4 regions of the Bacillus sp. NS1 genome follow, and region 4 is predicted to be linked to each of the others. Evidence: predicted binding sites of a transcription regulator. Region 4 holds the regulator's gene; each other region holds the start of a gene.

Region 1 (4,576 bases), on a different contig from region 4:
ATCCTATTTTTTCTGATTTGAAATATTGATTTCAAACGGCAAAAATAAGATTAGTTAATCATTGTCCACCCATCATCCCTTCTTGTTTTGATTACACACACTATAGCATAACTTCAAATTCAAAAGCAAAGGTCATTTGTCATTTATTTTCATCAAAAAAGCTCCTGCTCTCATTTCTGAGGCAGGAGCTGCGAATCTTATTGATGCTTCGCTTTTCTCACTTTATAAATCACAATCAGCAAAATAAACCAAACCGGCGTGACAAATAAGGAAACACGAGTATCCTCAGCCAATGCCAGCACAACCAGGATAAACGCCAGGAACGCAAGAATCAGGTAATTGGTAAACGGGTAAAGCGGAAGCTTAAATTTGTTTGTTTTCGCTAATTCAGGTCTTGTTTTCCGGTATTTCATATGGCAGATGACCGTAATCCCCCAAATATAAATAAAGCAGACGGTTGAAATGCTTGTGATCAGGGTGAATACGCCTTCTGGCATGATGTAGTTTAACGTAACACCGATTAAAATCACGATAGCTGAAAAGAACAACGCATTTCTAGGTACTTTACGCGGAGTCAGTTTCGCCATTGATTCAGGCGCATTGTTATCTTTCGCAAGGGAATAGACCATACGGCTTGTACTGAATACAGCGCTGTTGCATGCTGAGGCAGCGGATGTCAGCACCACAAAGTTGATAATGCTTGCTGCCCCGACGATACCGACCGCGACAAATACCTGTACGAATGGGCTCTCGCTAGGATTAATGACATCCCAAGGATAGATGCTCATAATCACGAGAAGAGCACCGATATAGAAAAGCAGGACCCGGACAGGGATATTGTTGATCGCTTTAGGGATTACTTTTTCAGGGTTTTCTGTTTCACCGGCTGTCAGTCCGACCAGCTCAATGCCGACAAAGGCAAATACAACCATCTGGAACGAGAGGATAAACCCGTGCATGCCATTCGGGAACATACCTCCGTGGCTCCAGAGATTTGTGAAACTGGAGACGCCTGAGCTTGTGGAAAAACCTTTAAAGATCATCACAAGGCCAATGACGATCAGCGCCAAAATGGCAATGACTTTAATTAAAGCAAACCAAAATTCTAATTCTCCAAAGAGCTTGACGGTTGCCAAGTTCATAATCAGTAAAATAATCAGAGCGATTAAGCCGGGCACCCATTGCGGCACTCCCGGAAGCCAATATTGAGTGTAAAGTCCGACGGCTGTCAGATCAGCCATTGCAATCGAGATCCAGCAGAACCAATAGGTCCAGCCGGTGATAAAGGCTGCCATATCGCCTAAATAGTCTTGTACAAAATCAACAAAAGAGTGATAGTTCAAATTCGATAACAGCAGTTCACCCAGAGATCTCATAATCAAAAAGCAAATGATGCCTGTGATCATGTAAGCAAATAGAATCGACGGTCCGGCAAAATGAATGGATTTTCCTGAGCCGAGAAATAAGCCCGTTCCAATGGCCCCGCCGATGGCGATGAGCTGGATGTGCCTGTTTTTCAAGCCTCTCTCCAATTTTTGCTGATTTATATTGTCTTTCGTCATATCGTCTGTCACTTTGTGTGTTCCTCCATTGAAAATTGTTTATTGGGTCAGCAATATATTTTTAATGATTATTATAACACTAAAATTTCTATCTTTTTTACTATACAGGAAATATGAAAAGAAATTTTTATGGTTTTGAACGATGCATCATAAAAAAAGCGGCTCAATTTAGGGAGCCGCTTTCTTTTATGCCATTTCAGTTTTTTTCATGTACAGGTATAGCCCATAATCTGTCGGAGCGGATGCGTATCCTGTCTGCCGCAGCATTGCTGTGATATTGCCGCGGTGGTATGTCCCGTGATTGACAACGTGGGGAACCAGCTCAGAAACAGTCGTTTTCATGATTCCGCCTGAGGGATTTATAATCTGGAGGGGCTTATTGAGCTGCTCTTTTTGCTGTAAAAATAATGTATAGCGCTCGGATAATGTCAGAAACAGGTCTTCCATTTCCTCCATTTCTTTTGCCTCTGTCTGTTCTTTAAGTTGTTCAGCTAATGCCAAAGCATCAGTCATGCTTTGGCCGGAAAACACTTCAATCCAGCCGAGATCAGAAAGATAAACATGAGACAGCACATGGGATATCGACGGAAACACGCTTTGGATTTCTTGGCGGTACACCTCTTGTGGAAGCTCTTTTAATCGGTTGAAGATTTGCTGATTGGCCCAGACGTTATATTCATACAATTTTAATGAAAAATCTGACATGTTAATTTTCCCCTTTCGCGTTTATAACGTCTATTATACACGAACAAGCGTTCCTGGTAAGGTGTTCGTGAATAAAATTTGTTGACAGACATAGTTTAGGGGAATAAACTAATTGACATTGATCATAAAGTTTAGAGGGGTAAACTATAGTGAGGAGGGGCAGTTGTTGAATGAACAAAAGCTATGTCAGGCGATAAACCTGTTCGTGGAAGTATTACTTGAAGGGACAGAGTTTGTGCATCATGAAATCAATCAGGATGTCTTCAAGAATATCTCAAGGGAGCAGGCAGACCTGTTAAAAATTTTAAAAGTCAAGGGCCCAACCTCTCCCGGCAGCCTAGCCATGTATCAAAATGTACATAAAAGCGCGATTTCAAACAGGCTGAAAAAGCTGCTCGATAAGGGATTGGTTGAATGGGATGCCTGTCCGGCGAAAAGTGATAAGCGCTCTAAGCTTATTAACATCACATCCAGCGGTGAAACCATACTGGAAGAATTAGATTCAGCCATTTTTAATGCTCTCAAAGAGCTGATCGATGATATAGATGAGAAACACTTAAATTCCATCATAGAGATATTCACCATTCTAAAAAGCAAATTTAAAGGAGGAGATTCTGCAGAATGAGGCCAATCATCAAATTCAAGTGGGCAATTGCAGCGGTTATATTAGCACTTACCGTCGTTTTGGGTTTGTTTTCTCCGAACTTAACGGAGCTGGCCAATCAAAAGGGGCAGGCCCAGCTTCCTGCAGATGCTGTTTCAGAAAGAGCAAATGCCATTTTAAAACAAGCGGGCGAAGACAATAATTCGATCAGTATAGTCTTTACATTAGATCACGCTTTGAAGAAAGAAACAGAGGATCAGCTCCGGACAATGATTGATAAAGTCAAAAAGATCGACGGTGTAGAAGAAATAACGTCTCCTCTAACAGCAGACAAAGAAGTCAAAGACCAATTGATTTCAAAAGACAAAAAAACCGTTCTCATTCCTGTCACGATTACAGGTTCTGATAAAAAAGCGGAAAAAATCGCGGATGATATTTATAAAATCGTTCCTAATGATTTGACTGCATATATTACGGGAGCCTCTCTCATTAATCAGGATTTCGCTCACAGCTCAGAAGAAGGGCTCAAGAAAACGGAAGTGATCACAGTCTGCTTGATCATCGGTTTACTGCTGATCGTGTTCCGATCTGTTGTGACGCCTTTTATTCCGATTGTAGTTGTCGGTTTCTCTTATCTGATCAGTCAATCCATATTGGGCATCCTTGTGTACAATGTTGATTTTCCTATCTCGACGTTTACGCAAACCTTCTTAGTTGCCATCCTGTTCGGTATCGGAACAGATTACTGCATTCTGCTTCTTACCCGATTCCGTGAAGAGTTAGCGAACGGGCATGACAAAAAAGAAGCGGCGCTTATCGCTTACCGTACGGGGGGAAAAACCTTATTTATTAGTGGATTTGCGGTATTGATCGGATTTTCCGCCTTAGGATTTGCGAAGTTTGCGATTTTCCAATCCGCAGTAGGGGTAGCAGTCGGTGTAGGGATATTAATGATCATTCTCTATACACTGCTGCCATTATTTATGGTGACGCTGGGCGAAAAATTATTTTGGCCTTCTAAGAAAGTGCTGTCGCACAGTGACAACAAATTATGGGCGTTTCTCGGCAGACATTCCGTTGTGCGTCCGTTTCTGTTTATTGTCATCACGGTGATTATCACGCTTCCGTTCATTTTGACCTATGATGACCAGATTTCATTCGATTCGACTGCGGAAATCAGCAGCGATTATAAATCAGTAAAAGCTCTCGAGGCCATCAAGGATGGATTCGGTGAAGGGAAAGCGTTCCCGATCAATGTTGTCGTAAAAGGAGACAAAGATCTCACAACAGCTGATACAATCCCTTATCTCGGAAATATCAGCAAAGCGATTGAGAAAGTCGAGCATGTTGACTCTGTCATGACCATCACGCAGCCGACTGGTGAAAAAATCAAAGATTTATATATTGATAAACAGCTAGGCTCAGTTTCAGACGGGCTGGATAAGACGGTAAAAGGAATCGCCGATGTCCAAAGCGGTTTAACGGATATCGAAAACGGGTTGAATCAAATGACGGGTCAAACCGTCTCAGCCTCAAATAGCAGCGCCGGCGGTTCACTGGGCGATGCGGCAGACGGATTGGGCAAAATCAATCAGCAACTGCAGCTCGTGAGCAAACAGATTTCCCAATCCGGCAATACTGCACAGACCGTGCAGCAGCTTACGGCAATCAGCGGACAGCTTGGACAGATTCAAACCGGACTTGA
Region 2 (4,576 bases), 780 kb from region 4:
CATCAATAAGAACACGAACAAGGTTCCGAAGCCGCGGCCTCCGACAGTCCACTGCTCAAGGTTCATGTCTTTTCCTTTTTGGGCGCGTATGCCAAGAAAAATGCTCAGGAGCAAGACGCCGAAAATGATGATGAGAGCTGCGTTCATTCTGCTTCCTCCTTTTTATTTTCGTTGTCAAGGACATACACAATCGCCATCAACACAGAAGTCAAAAGGGCCCACATCACGATATAGGCAAGAATAAACGGCATGCCGAACACATAGGGAGTCACTTTATTTGCAAAAGGGATGCCGAGTAAGATTCCAATAAAGGGCAAAGCGGCGAGAATGTGAATCAGTTTCATAGAATCCTCCTTCTCTTTTAGGATTGGTGTGGGCAAGCCTAAAGCGTACTGAAAATAATGTCGCAGATATGGAAGCATATGTCGTTTTTTGGGGTGAAAAGGCTGTGGTTCGAATTATAAATAAATTCATTTTGTTTGTATAGTGTGAATTGTCTGAAATTTATTGCTGGAATTGCCCGAAGAGGGACCGGGCAGTCTCGGGAGAGTACAGAATGATTCAAAAGACTCATGGCCTGTCCGGGGCAAATAAATAGAACGTTAATAATTCGCTGACCTGCTCCCGAATTCGCGGATTAAAATAGCGGTGTTTTTCTTCATAACCATCGATCACAAATACATAAAGCGTAAAGGCCTCATCGCGTTCCGCCTCGTGGATCGCAACTTTTCTTTTCCTCAGCTCTTTTCTGACCTCCATCAAATCCTTTTGTGCTATTTTTAATGATTCGCTGATAAGCTGTTTATAAGGATGCTTCAATTTTAATGTGCTTTGTTCAATACCGGCAAGATCACGATTTAAAATCGTAATGGCCATGGGCAAAAAGAGAGCCCGTTCAATTAATTCGTATATTTCCTCCTGCAGATTCGGCATGCTGATTCCTTCTTTCTAACGGGAACGTTTGTTCTCTGTGTATTCTATATCGGCTGGTGAAATGTTTCAAGACAGAAAAATTCGCCAAAACTTTTTAGTTTTCTGCTGATAATGTGTAGAATAAGGATAGACAAACCCGGTAAGGAGTATAAATGTTGGAGCATTTTTTATCCTATTTGACACAAGAACACTTAACTGAATTATTTCAAAGCTATAGGGCTTTCGGTCCTTTTATTGCTGTGCTGCTGCCTTTAATTGAAGCATTTCTCCCGTTTTTGCCGCTGATCGTGTTTGTGGTGGCAAATACGAACTCGTTTGGACTGTGGGAAGGATTCATCCTGTCTTGGGCTGGATCAACTGCTGGATCTATACTCGTATTTTTGATTGTCCGCCAATACGGACAGCGAAGATTGCTTGGTTTTATCCGCAGTCACCCGTCGGTCAGAAAGCTGATGTTATGGGTGGAAAGGCATGGCTTTGGTCCTGTGTTTCTTCTGCTTTGTTTTCCGTTTACACCGTCAGCCGCGGTGAATGTTGTTGCCGGTTTGTCGAGGATCGGAACGCGGCCGTTTATTTTGGCGGCAGCCTCGGGGAAGCTTGTCATGATTTTTATGATCAGCTTCATCGGATATGATCTGCACGCGCTGATTACACAGCCAATTCGAACGGTCATTGCTGTATTGGTGATCACGATCTTATGGTATATCGGCAAAAAGGTAGAGCGGTACCTGCATGTGAGAGCCAGTCAGCGTGAGCATGATGGAGGGAGACAGTAACATGAAAAAACGGTTTTGGTTTCTTGCCGGTGTAGTGTCCGTCGTTCTCGTCATTCAGGTTAAAAATGCCGTCTTTATTGATTACAAGGTAGAAGGCGTCAGTATGAACCCGACCTTTCAGGAAGGAAACGAACTGTTGGTCAATAAATTTTCACATCGATTTAAAACCATCCATCGTTTTGATATTGTCCTTTTTAAAGGCCCCGATCAGAAAGTGCTGATTAAACGGGTAATCGGCTTGCCCGGTGAAACGATCAAATATAAAGATGATCAGCTGTATGTGAACGGAAAGCAGGTGGCTGAGCCATTTTTGAAGCATTTGAAATCTGTTTCTGCCGGAAGCCATGTAACGGGAGATTTTACCTTGAAAGATGTGACAGGTACAAGCAAGGTACCGAAAGGACAATATTTTGTCGTTGGAGATAATCGCATATACAGCTTCGACAGCCGTCACTTTGGTCCGATAAGAGAAAAAAATATTGTCGGTGTTATCTCCGATGCTGAATAAAAAGACGCCAATTGAAGAGGCGTCTTTTTTGTGCTGGCTTGGAAAAAAGTGTTGAAGAAAAATTTGTAAGAAGTTATAATCAATATTGTTACGTGTGTAACAAAAATAATAAATGTTTTGTATTTTCGTTTGTTTTCAATGGTTTATATTAGTTTCATATGAAACAAAAGGAGTGATTTAGATGAATGTTGAAGCAGTGATTATAGGGGGAGGGCCGGTCGGATTTATGTTGGCTTCCGAGCTTGCGATGGCCGGGGTGAAAACATGTGTGATTGAGCGGCTTCAAAAGCCTGTTCCGCATTCCAAGGCGTTGACGCTGCATCCCCGCACACTGGAGCTTCTTGAGATGAGGGGGCTATTGGAACGTTTCGTATCCAAGGGAAGCAAGATACCTTCCGGGCACTTTTCGATGCTGGATACCCGTCTTGATTTTACAGGCTTGGATACGGACTGTCCTTACACGCTTTTGCTTCCGCAGTCCAAAACAGAAAAGCTGCTTGAGGAACATGCACGAAGCTTGGGGGCAGAGGTGTTTCGAGGGGCGGAGGCACTGGCGGTTACGCAAAACGAGACAGAGGCGCAAACAATTTTTAAGGATCAGGACGGCAGTGTGCGGACGATCAAAAGTATGTTTGTCATTGGTGCCGATGGAGCAGGAAGTACCGTCCGGAAACAGGCTGGAATTGAGTTTCCGGGAACAGACAGCACCGTCACCGCTGCGCTTGGAGATGTGGCGCTCCTTTCTCCGCCGCCGTCAGGAGTGCTGTCCCTTTGTACGAAAGAGGGCGGTTTCATGATCGTCCCGCTTTCTCCGGGCCGATACCGTGTCGTCGTGATCAGCCCTTATCGCACCCAGACGCCGAAAGATGCGCCTGTCACTGAGGAGGAGCTGAAAGCTGACCTCGTACGAATTTGCGGGACTGATTTTGGCTTAACCGAGCCTTCGTGGATGTCGCGGTTCGGGAACGCCGCGCGCCAAGCGAAACGGTATCGGGATGGCAGAGTCTTTCTTGCAGGGGATGCGGCGCATATTCATTTTCCAGCCGGCGGCCAAGGGCTGAATGTCGGCCTTCAGGATGCAATGAACCTTGGGTGGAAGCTGGCGGCGGCCGTCAAGGGGGCTGCGCCTTCATGGCTTTTGGACAGCTACCATGAGGAACGGCACCCGGCTGCTGAAGGGCTCCTGAGGAACACGGAGGCACAAACAAAGCTGTTTGATTTTACTCAAGCAGGCCTCCATTTGCGAAGTATGATGTCGGAACTGCTCGCCTTCCCTGACGTGAATCGATATGTAGCAGGCCAAATTTCTGCGCTTGATGTCAGGTATGAAGCTGATCCTAACATGCCGCCGCATCGTTTGAACGGGTCAAGGCTTCCTGACATGGACCTGATTCTTTCTGACGGCAGTTTGGAACGGCTGTACAGCTTTCTCCAAAACGGGACATTCGTTTTGCTGTCATTGGTACAAGAAGCTGATGTGCATAGCCGATTAAAAGGCTTACGTACGGTAAACGCTTCAATTGCAGAACAGAATGAAAAGTTGCTGGACGTGCATACGATTTTGATTCGCCCTGATGGACATGTTGCCTGGGCAGTGGATGTATCGGAGCCTGATTGTGGTGAGGTGATTCAATCAGGGATCAGCCGCTGGTTTTCCGTTACCAGCCGGGTGTAGCTCAATTCGATTGTTTCATCTGTAACAAAACGGTATGATAGAAGAAACAATCGAATGAAAAAGGATGAAAAAAACGATGAATACAGATCATACGAAGCGCAATCTTTTTGAATTATATGCGGAGCTCATTCATCAGCAGGAGAAATGGGAGGGGCTCATTAAAGCCTTTTTGGCTGACGAATTGAAGAAGCTCGATGCCGAGCACGAGAGTAAATCTCAATTATCGATGACAGAAATTCATGTTCTTTCCTGTGTTGGGGACAATGAACCAATCAATGTCACGTCTATTGCAGAAAAAATGAATACGACAAAAGCAACTGTATCGCGCATCAGCACAAAATTGCTCGGCGCTGGTTTCCTTCACAGAACACAGCTCAGCGATAACAAAAAGGAGGTCTACTTCCGATTGACCCCGGCCGGGAAAAAACTGCACAGTTTGCACAAATATTATCACCAGAAGGTCGAACAGCGTTTTCTGTCATTTTTTGATCGGTATACAGAGGAAGAGATTCTTTTTGCGGAACGGCTGTTTCGGGATCTGGTGACAAAATGGTATCCGTCATCAGAAGAAATGGGGGACGGTCTTCACAACGTTTTTAAATAAAAAACACGCACTAAGGTGCGTGTTTTTCACGTTTCTTCTTTCTTTTTCAAGATTGTAACGTAAATCAGATTTCCTCCGGC
Region 3 (4,576 bases), 600 kb from region 4:
AAATTCATAGTGTCCGGCTACATGCTCCTGATTGAATTGATCAGTTCTCGTTGTGAGCATTAAGTATGTATTCATCTCATACCCCTCCTATTGAACTTTAGTTTAACACAATTATCCATATACCGGTGACGGATGGAATGAGCTTTTCGTCCTACGAATGCCACCTATTTATGAAAAAGAAAAAGGAGAGATGATAGGTGAGCATTCAAGTAAAGAAAAATTTGGTTTCTGAAGCGAAATACGCGCTGAAGTGCCCCAATGCGATGTCCGCTGAATACATTACCATTCACAACACGGCAAATGATGCGTCAGCGGCTAATGAAATCAGCTATATGATTGGGAACACCAGCTCGACAAGCTTTCACTTTGCGGTGGATGATAAAGAGGTGATTCAAGGTCTGCCGCTTAACCGAAACGCCTGGCACACGGGTGACGGCACAAATGGTACAGGAAACCGAAAATCAATAGGCGTTGAGATTTGCTACAGCAAATCGGGAGGTCCAAAATATGAGGCAGCCGAAGCCTTGGCGATTTCTTTCGTGGCTCAGCTTTTGAAAGAGCGCGGCTGGGGAATCGACCGGGTGAGAAAGCATCAGGACTGGAGCGGAAAGTACTGCCCGCACCGCATTTTATCAGAGGGGCGCTGGGATCAAGTGAAGGCGGCTATTGAAAAGGAATTAAACGGAGTCGTGTCAGCGAAAAAGGTTTCAGTCTCTTCTTCGGCGTCTGAATACCATGTGAAAAAAGGCGACACACTGTCGGGGATTGCGGCATCACATGGTGTCAGCGTGAAAACGCTGCAAAGCATAAATCATATCACCGACCCGAATCATATCAAAGTCGGACAGGTGATTAAACTGTCTCAGACGGCAACTTCTTCTAAAAGCCATGCTGCGTCTTCCTACCCCCTCCCATCTGGAGTGATCAAAGTGACAAGCCCGCTCACGAAAGGGACAAATGTAAAGCAGGTACAGACCGCTTTAGCTGCCCTTTATTTTTACCCTGATAAAGGAGCGAAAAATCATGGCATTGACGGCGTTTATGGCCCGAAAACAGCAAATGCCGTGAAACGTTTTCAGTCTGTCAGCGGATTAACGGCAGATGGCATTTACGGTCCGAAAACGAAAGCGAAAATAGTGGAAAAGCTGTAATCAAAAAAACGGAAGCTGCGAAGCTTCCGTTTTTCTTCTTACATACAAACGGCGGCAAGCACCTTTTGAATATCATAAATGCTTTCATCCTTTTTAAACTGCTTTGAGACGGCGGGAAGTTCTGCGCCGGAAATCCAAATTTTTAGCTCTGAATCAAGGTCAAAGCGGCCGGCGGTCTCCACACTGAATCTAGAAATGCTTTTGTACGGAATCGATTGAAATTCCGTTTTCTTTCCTGTGATGCCCTGCTTATCTACAAGAATAAGCCGTTTGTCAGTAAAGACAATTACATCTCGAACCAGCTTAAATGCGGCATCCACATTCTCACCATCGAGTAAAATATGAGACAGCTCTTCTTTCGCTGCAGCCGTTGACAGTGTTGACGCATTGCCAAGTAAACCATTAATAAATCCCATAATATACCTCCTTATGCGTATTCTATCAAATCATACTATAAAAAAGGTTTTCATACATAGATGAGTAGAGTAAACTGGTGCTGACTGGTAAAGGAGAGCATTAAAATGAAAGATATGTATGACAGCTTTGCAGCCCTTTCTGCTTCCGAAACGGAGTACCGGGTTATTTATGAGGAGAAAAACGGAAGTGAGTTTATTGTCCTCGGTCCCCACGGCGGCAGAATTGAGCCTGGCGTCAGTGAGCTGGTGCGGGCGTTTTCCGATCAATGTTCTATTTATTTGTTTGAAGGTGTAAAGCAGCGACATAACCGTTCCTTACACCTGACAAGCACTCGGTTTGACGAGCCGCTGGCTTTAGAAAAAGTAAACGCCCACCATTGCGCATTAGCATTTCATGGGTATCATGATCCAAAAATCCCGCATACATTGGTCGGTGGCACGGATCGTAAAAAAGCCAAGCTTATTTGTGAGCGGCTGAATGAAGCAGGCTTCAGTGCTGAGCTTACGAGTGACAAAGACCGACTGGCAGGTGTGCATCCGAACAATATTGTCAACCGAACGAAAAGGAAAATGGGACTGCAATTGGAAGTTAGCACGGCACAGCGAAAAGCGTTATTCCGTAATTTTGGCTGCCATGATGAAAGTTACATACAAAACGATCTGTTTTATCGATATGTGGAAGCCGTTAAGCTTGGTTTTTATGAATAAATGATACGGGACCTGCACGATCGGCCCATTCCTTCATACGCTAGGGTTGTGCGAAAGTGTAGGGAGGAATGCATATGTTTTATCATATTAAAGAGCTTCAATATCAAGCTAAGCCAGCTCATCCCGATCCGGTTTATGCGAAAAAGCTTCAAGAAATACTGGGCGGCCAATTCGGTGAGATCAGTGTCATGATGCAATATTTGTTCCAAGGCTTTAACTGCAGGGCGGACGCCAAATATAAAGATTTGTTATGTGACGTAGGTACTGAAGAGATTGCACACGTAGAAATGTTGGCGACAATGATTTCCAGGCTTTTGGATAATGCACCAGCCGATGTACAGGAGGATGCTTATAAAAGCAATCCCGCCATTGCAGCAGTGATGTCAGGAATGAATCCTCAGCATGCGATTGTGTCCGGTCTGGGTGCAATGCCAGCAGATAGTGAGGGCTATCCGTGGAATGCCAAATACATTATTGCAAGCGGGAATTTGCTGGCAGATTTCCGCGCAAACTTAAATGCGGAATCTCAAGGTCGCCTTCAGGTGACCAGGCTCTATGCGATGACTGATGATCCTGGAGTAAGAGATATGCTGTCATTTTTAATTGCAAGGGATACTTATCATCAAAATATGTGGTATGCGGCCATTAAAGAGCTAGAAGAAAGAGAACGGGATATTGTCGTTCCAACGACATTTCCGCGTGAGCTTGAAAAGCGGGAAGTGGCTTATGACCTGTTTAATTTCTCCAGAGGGGATGAAAGCTCACAAGGCAGATGGGCTCATGGCGAAGCCTTTGACGGCCGGGGAGAATTCAGGTATATTCCGGCCCCGATTGCATTTGGGCCTGCGCCTCACCTTAAACCGGCGCCTATGTGGGTGCATAATACGATTCCTCCAATGTCAAAATGCTAGTTGTTCTGCCGGGCTGAGGATTTATATTCCCAGCCCGTTTTTGATCAGCTGTATTTGCCGATATGATATAACGCTTTTTCTTCAGCGACCTGCAAGTGCTGCTTATCGCCTTCCTCATACACATTTGGCCGCTTGTGTGATAATAAATAAGCGAGCCGCTTCTGAAATTGAATACCTGCTTTACGCCGTTCAAACATTTCAAGCCTTTTTTCAGCAAATTCCTTTGTTACCCGGAATACCGTCGCGATTGTGGCAAGCGCCTGGCTTCTCCATTGCGGCAGTTCCATCTGCAACAGCATAAAGGTTGGCACACAGAAGTGGTACATAAATTGATTCGCCTGAAATTCCTGCAGTTCCCTGAAGAGCTTGTTCATCTGAAAATGATTGCCTGCATGCTTTAACACGTGGCACAGTTCATGGCCAAAATCTTCCCATTGCTCTTCCCGTGATTTTCTCTGATTCAATACGATACTATACATACCGTCGTATTTGACCATCATGCTCCCCATATCCTCAAAATGAACCCAAATATCCAGATCCTTTGCAATTTTTAGCATATCAATGTGATGGGGGGAGGTGATGCCCAGCCGGCTGTATAAATTTTTTACGTATTCCTCCAGATGTGATAAGTAATCGCCCAATTGAATACTCCCTTTCGAACGTGTGTTCTGTTTTTAGCGAGAAAGAAAAGCCCTTATAGGACTGGAAAGTGGTGTAGAAATCTTTCCCTTTTCTTAAAAAAATAAACACTTTTTTCTTTATATCGGTCTATTTTCTATATGTTTTAGAGAACAGAGAAATATTTATTTATTTTTCGGTTTCCGGTTTTTCTCTTTTTCTTTTAAATAGTTGATAAATTCAATGGCCTGCTGTTTGCTTTCTGGGGAAAAATCCTGCATATCACGGTATGCGAGCTGCAAGTCCGGATCTGAAAACATATCGTCGTCGGATTTTTTGTCTTTCCCTGTTAATAAGTAATCAGTCGTTACTTGAAAGTAATCAGCCAGCTTTTGGAGTGTGTCGTAATCAGGCTCGCTTCGCCCGTTTTCATAGTGGGAATATCGTGCCCGCGACACACCAATGTGGGATGCGATTTCTTCCTGTGTCCTTTTCCCCCTGAGATTCTTCAATCTGCTGCCTATCATACTATGACCTCTCTTTTTTAACTCCCTAAGTTACTTATGATTATAGATACAATCTGTATCAAAATAAAGTTATGATAAAAAAAGTATCAAAAATAACTTGATGATACAGATTGTATCGTTTATACTTGGTAACAGTTGATACGAAATGTATCGAAAACAGATCAGGAGAGTGATCACATGTATCCAATCCAAATTGTTTTTAGTGAAAATCCCATAGATCAGCGCCATCTCGGACAATCCGGCGG
Region 4 (4,576 bases):
TGAAAAAAGTATTCAAAAACAGTTAGACAGGCAGCGGAAAGCAGAGCAGCTGAAAATGGTGAGAAACCGTTTCTTGTTTGGGTTAAAACAAAGACCCAAAGAATAACGAATGAAAGTCCAAAGTCAGCCAATGAAGCTGTAATATTGTTTGTTCTGGGAAGGACGAGTATGTCACCGGATAGATAGGAAACAAAACCTAAGAAAAGTGCAATAAACATCACACTTAAAAAGGGCGCGTGATAGAATCTGTCCAAAATCACATATAAAAGGGCGAGAGTAAAAGCAACCTTTGAAGCAAGAGCAATGATATGTTTCATTTGACCACCTAAATTGTTATTTTTGAAGAAAACCCTTGGCAGTAAACAAATTATTCAAATCGAATCCATAAAAGGCCATCGCTGTACAGTCATTATTTTAAACAATCCGATTTTGTTTACACTGGTATTTTTTTCTGGCTGGATGAAACTTTCTTGGGAAAAAGTCGTACAAATGAATGATCAGCTTTCAAGGAGGGGATGATTTGTGAAGATAAAAGGAATCAATCACTTGTTATTTTCAGTTTCTCATCTGGATACATCAATTGATTTTTATCAAAAAGTGTTTGATGCAAAGCTTCTGGTAAAGGGAAGAACAACAGCATATTTTGATTTAAATGGCATCTGGCTTGCGCTTAATGAAGAACCTGACATTCCGAGAAATGACATTAAGGCGTCTTATACACATATTGCTTTTACTATTGAAGATCATGAGTTTGCGGAAATGTCAGCAAAATTAAAAAGGCTTCATGTTAATATTCTGCCTGGCAGAGAACGAGATGAACGCGATCGAAAATCAATTTATTTTACCGACCCTGACGGCCATAAATTTGAATTTCATACCGGAACCCTTCAAGACAGGCTTCGGTATTATAAACAGCAAAAAACGCATATGAATTTTTATGATTGAGACGACCTCTTGCTACTACACAGAACACATACATAAAAATCATGTATGGTTAAAATATGGTAAAGGGAGGGATGTGATTGAAAATATAAATCCTAGGCTTAACAACAGTTTTGATTTGTTTTTTTAGCATTAGCAGTACCCATGCGTCAGCTTTAGATTTTGATTACACAACAGACTTTATTTTAAATGACAGCACAAAAACGTTTGTTCTGGAAAATATCAGTGATGTTCCGGCGATCGACTATTTTTTAGGCTATCAGTTTACGATATTGGGAGCCAATACTTGTTCAGTTGAGGTTAAACTTCAGTGGATGGGGCTTATGGGAGAATATACAACACTGAGTACGAGGCAATTCAGCGGCAGCTGGTTTGATTTTAGTGCTCAGGATAAGGTTGCTATCGATTCATTTCACCGTTACCGTATATTTGCAGAAGAACATTCAGAAAACTGCACAAGTGTTCGGGTAAAGGGCAGTTATGGTATACAATATGTTTCATTTTAATTGAAGCTCACGTTGATCAAGAGAAGTGAGCTGTTTTTTTGGAAAATGTTGAACCAACTATACAATGTACTAAATTTTCATTAAAACTCAATTGCCGCGCTCCTTACATAAACATGAAGCAGCATCATTCCACGACCTAAGAAAATGAAACATTTTTAAGGAGATAACGTCTAATGTTTTAAACGGACATTATTATGATAAAAGTTTCCTGAAGGAAAGAAAATTTCTTGACTTCAACAATTATTTAGTGGATAATTATGGTGTAAACATGATGTTCTTTTTCCTCCTATTCAGGCTCGCACCCAAAAGTCAGGGCGAGCCTGCTTTTTTCGTACAATAAACCCCCTCTCCGTAAAGGAAGAGGGGGTTTTTCATGCATCTGATAGATCAATAGGTTAATGGACGGTTCTGAACACGCCAATCACTTTCCCTAGAATGCTGACATTCTGCAAGATGATAGGTTCCATCGTTGGGTTTTCAGGCTGTAAGCGAATGTGAGTATCCTCTTTATAGAAACGTTTTACCGTAGCTTCATCATCTTCTGTCATCGCCACTACAATTTCCCCGTTGTTCGCTGTATTTTGCTGTTTAACGATGACATAATCCTTATCGAAAATACCAGCTTCAATCATACTGTCTCCCATAATCTCCAGCATAAACACGTGCTCGTCAGGAGGAACCATACGGTCAGGAAGAGGAAAATATTCTTCAATATTTTCTACTGCTGTAATAGGAGATCCCGCCGTGACTTTCCCAATGACTGGTACATTTACGACCTGGCTTTGCGGAATGTCTACTTCTTCATCAAGTATTTCTATTGCTCTAGGTTTTGTCGGATCCCGTCTGATCAGCCCTTTTGTTTCCAAACGGGCCAAATGGCCGTGTACAGTTGAGCTGGACGCAAGCCCGACAGCCTCTCCGATTTCTCTCACGGAAGGCGGATATCCTTTTGATTTAACCTCTGCTTTAATAAAACGGAGGATATCAAGTTGCCTTTTTGATAGCTTCGTCATTTTTCGCACCTCAAAACGTCGATTTTAAGTAGATTATAGCATGATTTTCCTTACAGTACAAACATAGGTTCGAAAAAAACAATTGACAGAAACATTTGTTCGTATATACTGAAATTATAAAAAAGCGAACAAACATTCCTGTTGGAGGTTATGATCATGAGTAAAGAATCTATTATTTTTGTCGGTCTGTTCACAGTGATTTTGAGCGCGGTTATCCTTTTGCTATCATATACAAGCAGCGGTCAGGAGCTTAATCAGTATGTTAAAATAGAAGTCCAGCAGGGCGACACACTTTGGTCAATTGCTGATCAGGTAGCAGATACAAAAAAGATAAACAAAAATGATTTTATTGAATGGGTAGCTGATAACAATCATCTTCAGACGTCTGATATCCAGCCGGGAGATGAGTTGGTGATTCCGTTGAAAAAGAAGCATCAGGATGCATATGAATTGGCAACTGTAAGATAGAGAGGAAAGATAGAAAAAATGAAAGCACTCATTTATGCCCGCGTAAGCACAAATAAAGAACAGCAGGAGACTTCATTAAAGCGGCAGGAGGAGGAGCTTACGGCCATTGCAGCCGAGAACGGCATGGAAGTCCTCAAAGTGATTTCTGAAAAAGCCAGCGGATACGAAATGGATCGGGACGGTGTATTTGAACTGCTTGATGAGATCAAAAATTCTGGAATTGATGTCATTTTGGTTCAGGATGAGACAAGGCTCGGGCGGGGAAATGCAAAAATCGCATTGCTTCATTGTATCTACAGAGAAGGTGTGAAGGTCTATACAACGGCTCACAGAGGTGAGCTGGAGCTATCGGAGGCTGACTCGATGGTGCTGGAGATCGTCAGCATTGTGGAGGAATACCAGCGGAAAATTCACAACATGAAAATCAAGCGGGGAATGAAGCGTGCAGTAAAAAATGGTTTTAAACCGCAAAAAAACCTGAAAAATCAACATGAAAACAGCGGAAAGGATAGAATAGAGGTCCCAATCTCAGAGATCGTCCGTCTAAGAGCGAATAAACTGACGTTCGCAGAAATCGCGGCTACGCTAAGAGGGTTTGGCTATGATGTGTCTAAAGCGACCGTCCACCGGCGGTTTCAGGAATACATAGAGAATGACGAGACAGCCGAGTGAATCAGTTGTAAAACTCTTTTTGATCTAGTACTATATAGACAAAATGCAATAAAGGAGTTTAACATGATTTCAAACGCAAAAATTGCCAGAATTAATGAACTTGCTGCGAAAGCTAAAGCTGGCGTTATGACTGAAGAAGAAAAAGCCGAACAGCAAAAGCTTCGTCAAGAGTACCTGAAAGGTTTTCGCTCTTCTATGAAAAACACATTAAAAAGTGTGAAAATCATTGACCCTGAAGGCAATGATGTAACACCAGAAAAGCTAAAAAAAGAACAAAGAAATAACAAACTTCACTAATATAAGAGGAATACGGAAATATCGTATTCCTCTTTTGCATATACTATAAGCAAAACTCTTATGTGACAAAATTCAACAAGTTTCTCTCAAATTTAAGCTGAAACAGTTGAGAAAAAGTCGTCAGACATTTATGATGTAAGGGTACAACACATAAGGAAGGGGATTTTTATGGATACAATTGAAAAGAAATCAGTTGCTACCATTCGCACACTGTCAATAGACGCTATTGAAAAAGCAAATTCTGGTCACCCAGGGATGCCAATGGGGGCCGCTCCAATGGCATACACGCTGTGGACAAAATTTATGAACGTAAGTCCAGCAAACCCTGGCTGGTTTAACCGTGACCGTTTTGTTTTATCTGCTGGACACGGATCAGCACTTTTATACAGCATGCTTCATTTAAGCGGGTTTGATCTTAGCATCGAAGATCTTAAGGGATTCCGCCAGTGGGGCAGCAAAACACCTGGACATCCGGAATTCGGACATACTGCCGGTGTTGATGCGACAACAGGTCCGCTTGGCCAAGGAATTGCCATGGCAGTCGGAATGGCTATCGCTGAACGCCATTTAGCTGAAACTTACAACCGTGATTCATTTAACGTAGTCGATCATTATACATACAGTATTTGCGGTGATGGTGATTTAATGGAAGGTATTTCTTCTGAAGCCGCTTCACTC

Evidence for each region. The regulator LexA, encoded in region 4, represses DNA repair genes until DNA is damaged. The targets are predictions, from matches to a motif close to CGAACATATGTTCG.
Region 1: dinB (damage-inducible protein DinB) is a predicted target of LexA. The motif match lies at 2,308-2,321, and genes of this name have one in related genera.
Region 2: AC4CV5_RS06330 (YhjD family protein) is a predicted target of LexA. The motif match lies at 955-968, and genes of this name have one in related genera.
Region 3: AC4CV5_RS07295 (ImmA/IrrE family metallo-endopeptidase) is a predicted target of LexA. The motif match lies at 3,843-3,856, and genes of this name have one in related genera.

The regions. Positions count from the first base shown of each region.
Region 1 covers NZ_JBZAZF010000005.1:25,313-29,888, reverse strand. Annotated here, with positions in the region: gene AC4CV5_RS17285 (amino acid permease) at 198-1,574, opposite strand; gene dinB (damage-inducible protein DinB) at 1,749-2,267, opposite strand; gene AC4CV5_RS17275 (MarR family transcriptional regulator) at 2,434-2,892, shown strand; gene AC4CV5_RS17270 (MMPL family transporter) at 2,889-4,576, shown strand, end outside.
Region 2 covers NZ_JBZAZF010000002.1:169,750-174,325, forward strand. Annotated here, with positions in the region: gene AC4CV5_RS06320 (sodium:solute symporter family protein) at 1-147, opposite strand, end outside; gene AC4CV5_RS06325 (DUF3311 domain-containing protein) at 144-344, opposite strand; gene AC4CV5_RS06330 (YhjD family protein) at 571-933, opposite strand; gene AC4CV5_RS06335 (TVP38/TMEM64 family protein) at 1,086-1,709, shown strand; gene lepB (signal peptidase I) at 1,711-2,217, shown strand; gene AC4CV5_RS06345 (monooxygenase) at 2,399-3,892, shown strand; gene AC4CV5_RS06350 (MarR family transcriptional regulator) at 3,969-4,496, shown strand.
Region 3 covers NZ_JBZAZF010000002.1:349,901-354,476, forward strand. Annotated here, with positions in the region: gene AC4CV5_RS07270 (YciI family protein) at 1-75, opposite strand, end outside; gene AC4CV5_RS07275 (N-acetylmuramoyl-L-alanine amidase) at 198-1,151, shown strand; gene AC4CV5_RS07280 (PH domain-containing protein) at 1,190-1,567, opposite strand; gene AC4CV5_RS07285 (poly-gamma-glutamate hydrolase family protein) at 1,673-2,275, shown strand; gene AC4CV5_RS07290 (manganese catalase) at 2,350-3,186, shown strand; gene AC4CV5_RS07295 (ImmA/IrrE family metallo-endopeptidase) at 3,231-3,827, opposite strand; gene xre (HTH-type transcriptional regulator Xre) at 3,990-4,331, opposite strand; gene AC4CV5_RS07305 (hypothetical protein) at 4,509-4,576, shown strand, end outside.
Region 4 covers NZ_JBZAZF010000002.1:954,164-958,739, forward strand. Annotated here, with positions in the region: gene AC4CV5_RS10145 (YndM family protein) at 1-317, opposite strand, end outside; gene fosM (FosM family fosfomycin resistance protein) at 523-945, shown strand; gene AC4CV5_RS10155 (hypothetical protein) at 1,056-1,448, shown strand; gene lexA (transcriptional repressor LexA) at 1,844-2,461, opposite strand; gene yneA (cell division suppressor protein YneA) at 2,612-2,929, shown strand; gene AC4CV5_RS10170 (YneB family resolvase-like protein) at 2,948-3,601, shown strand; gene AC4CV5_RS10175 (DUF896 domain-containing protein) at 3,665-3,898, shown strand; gene tkt (transketolase) at 4,067-4,576, shown strand, end outside.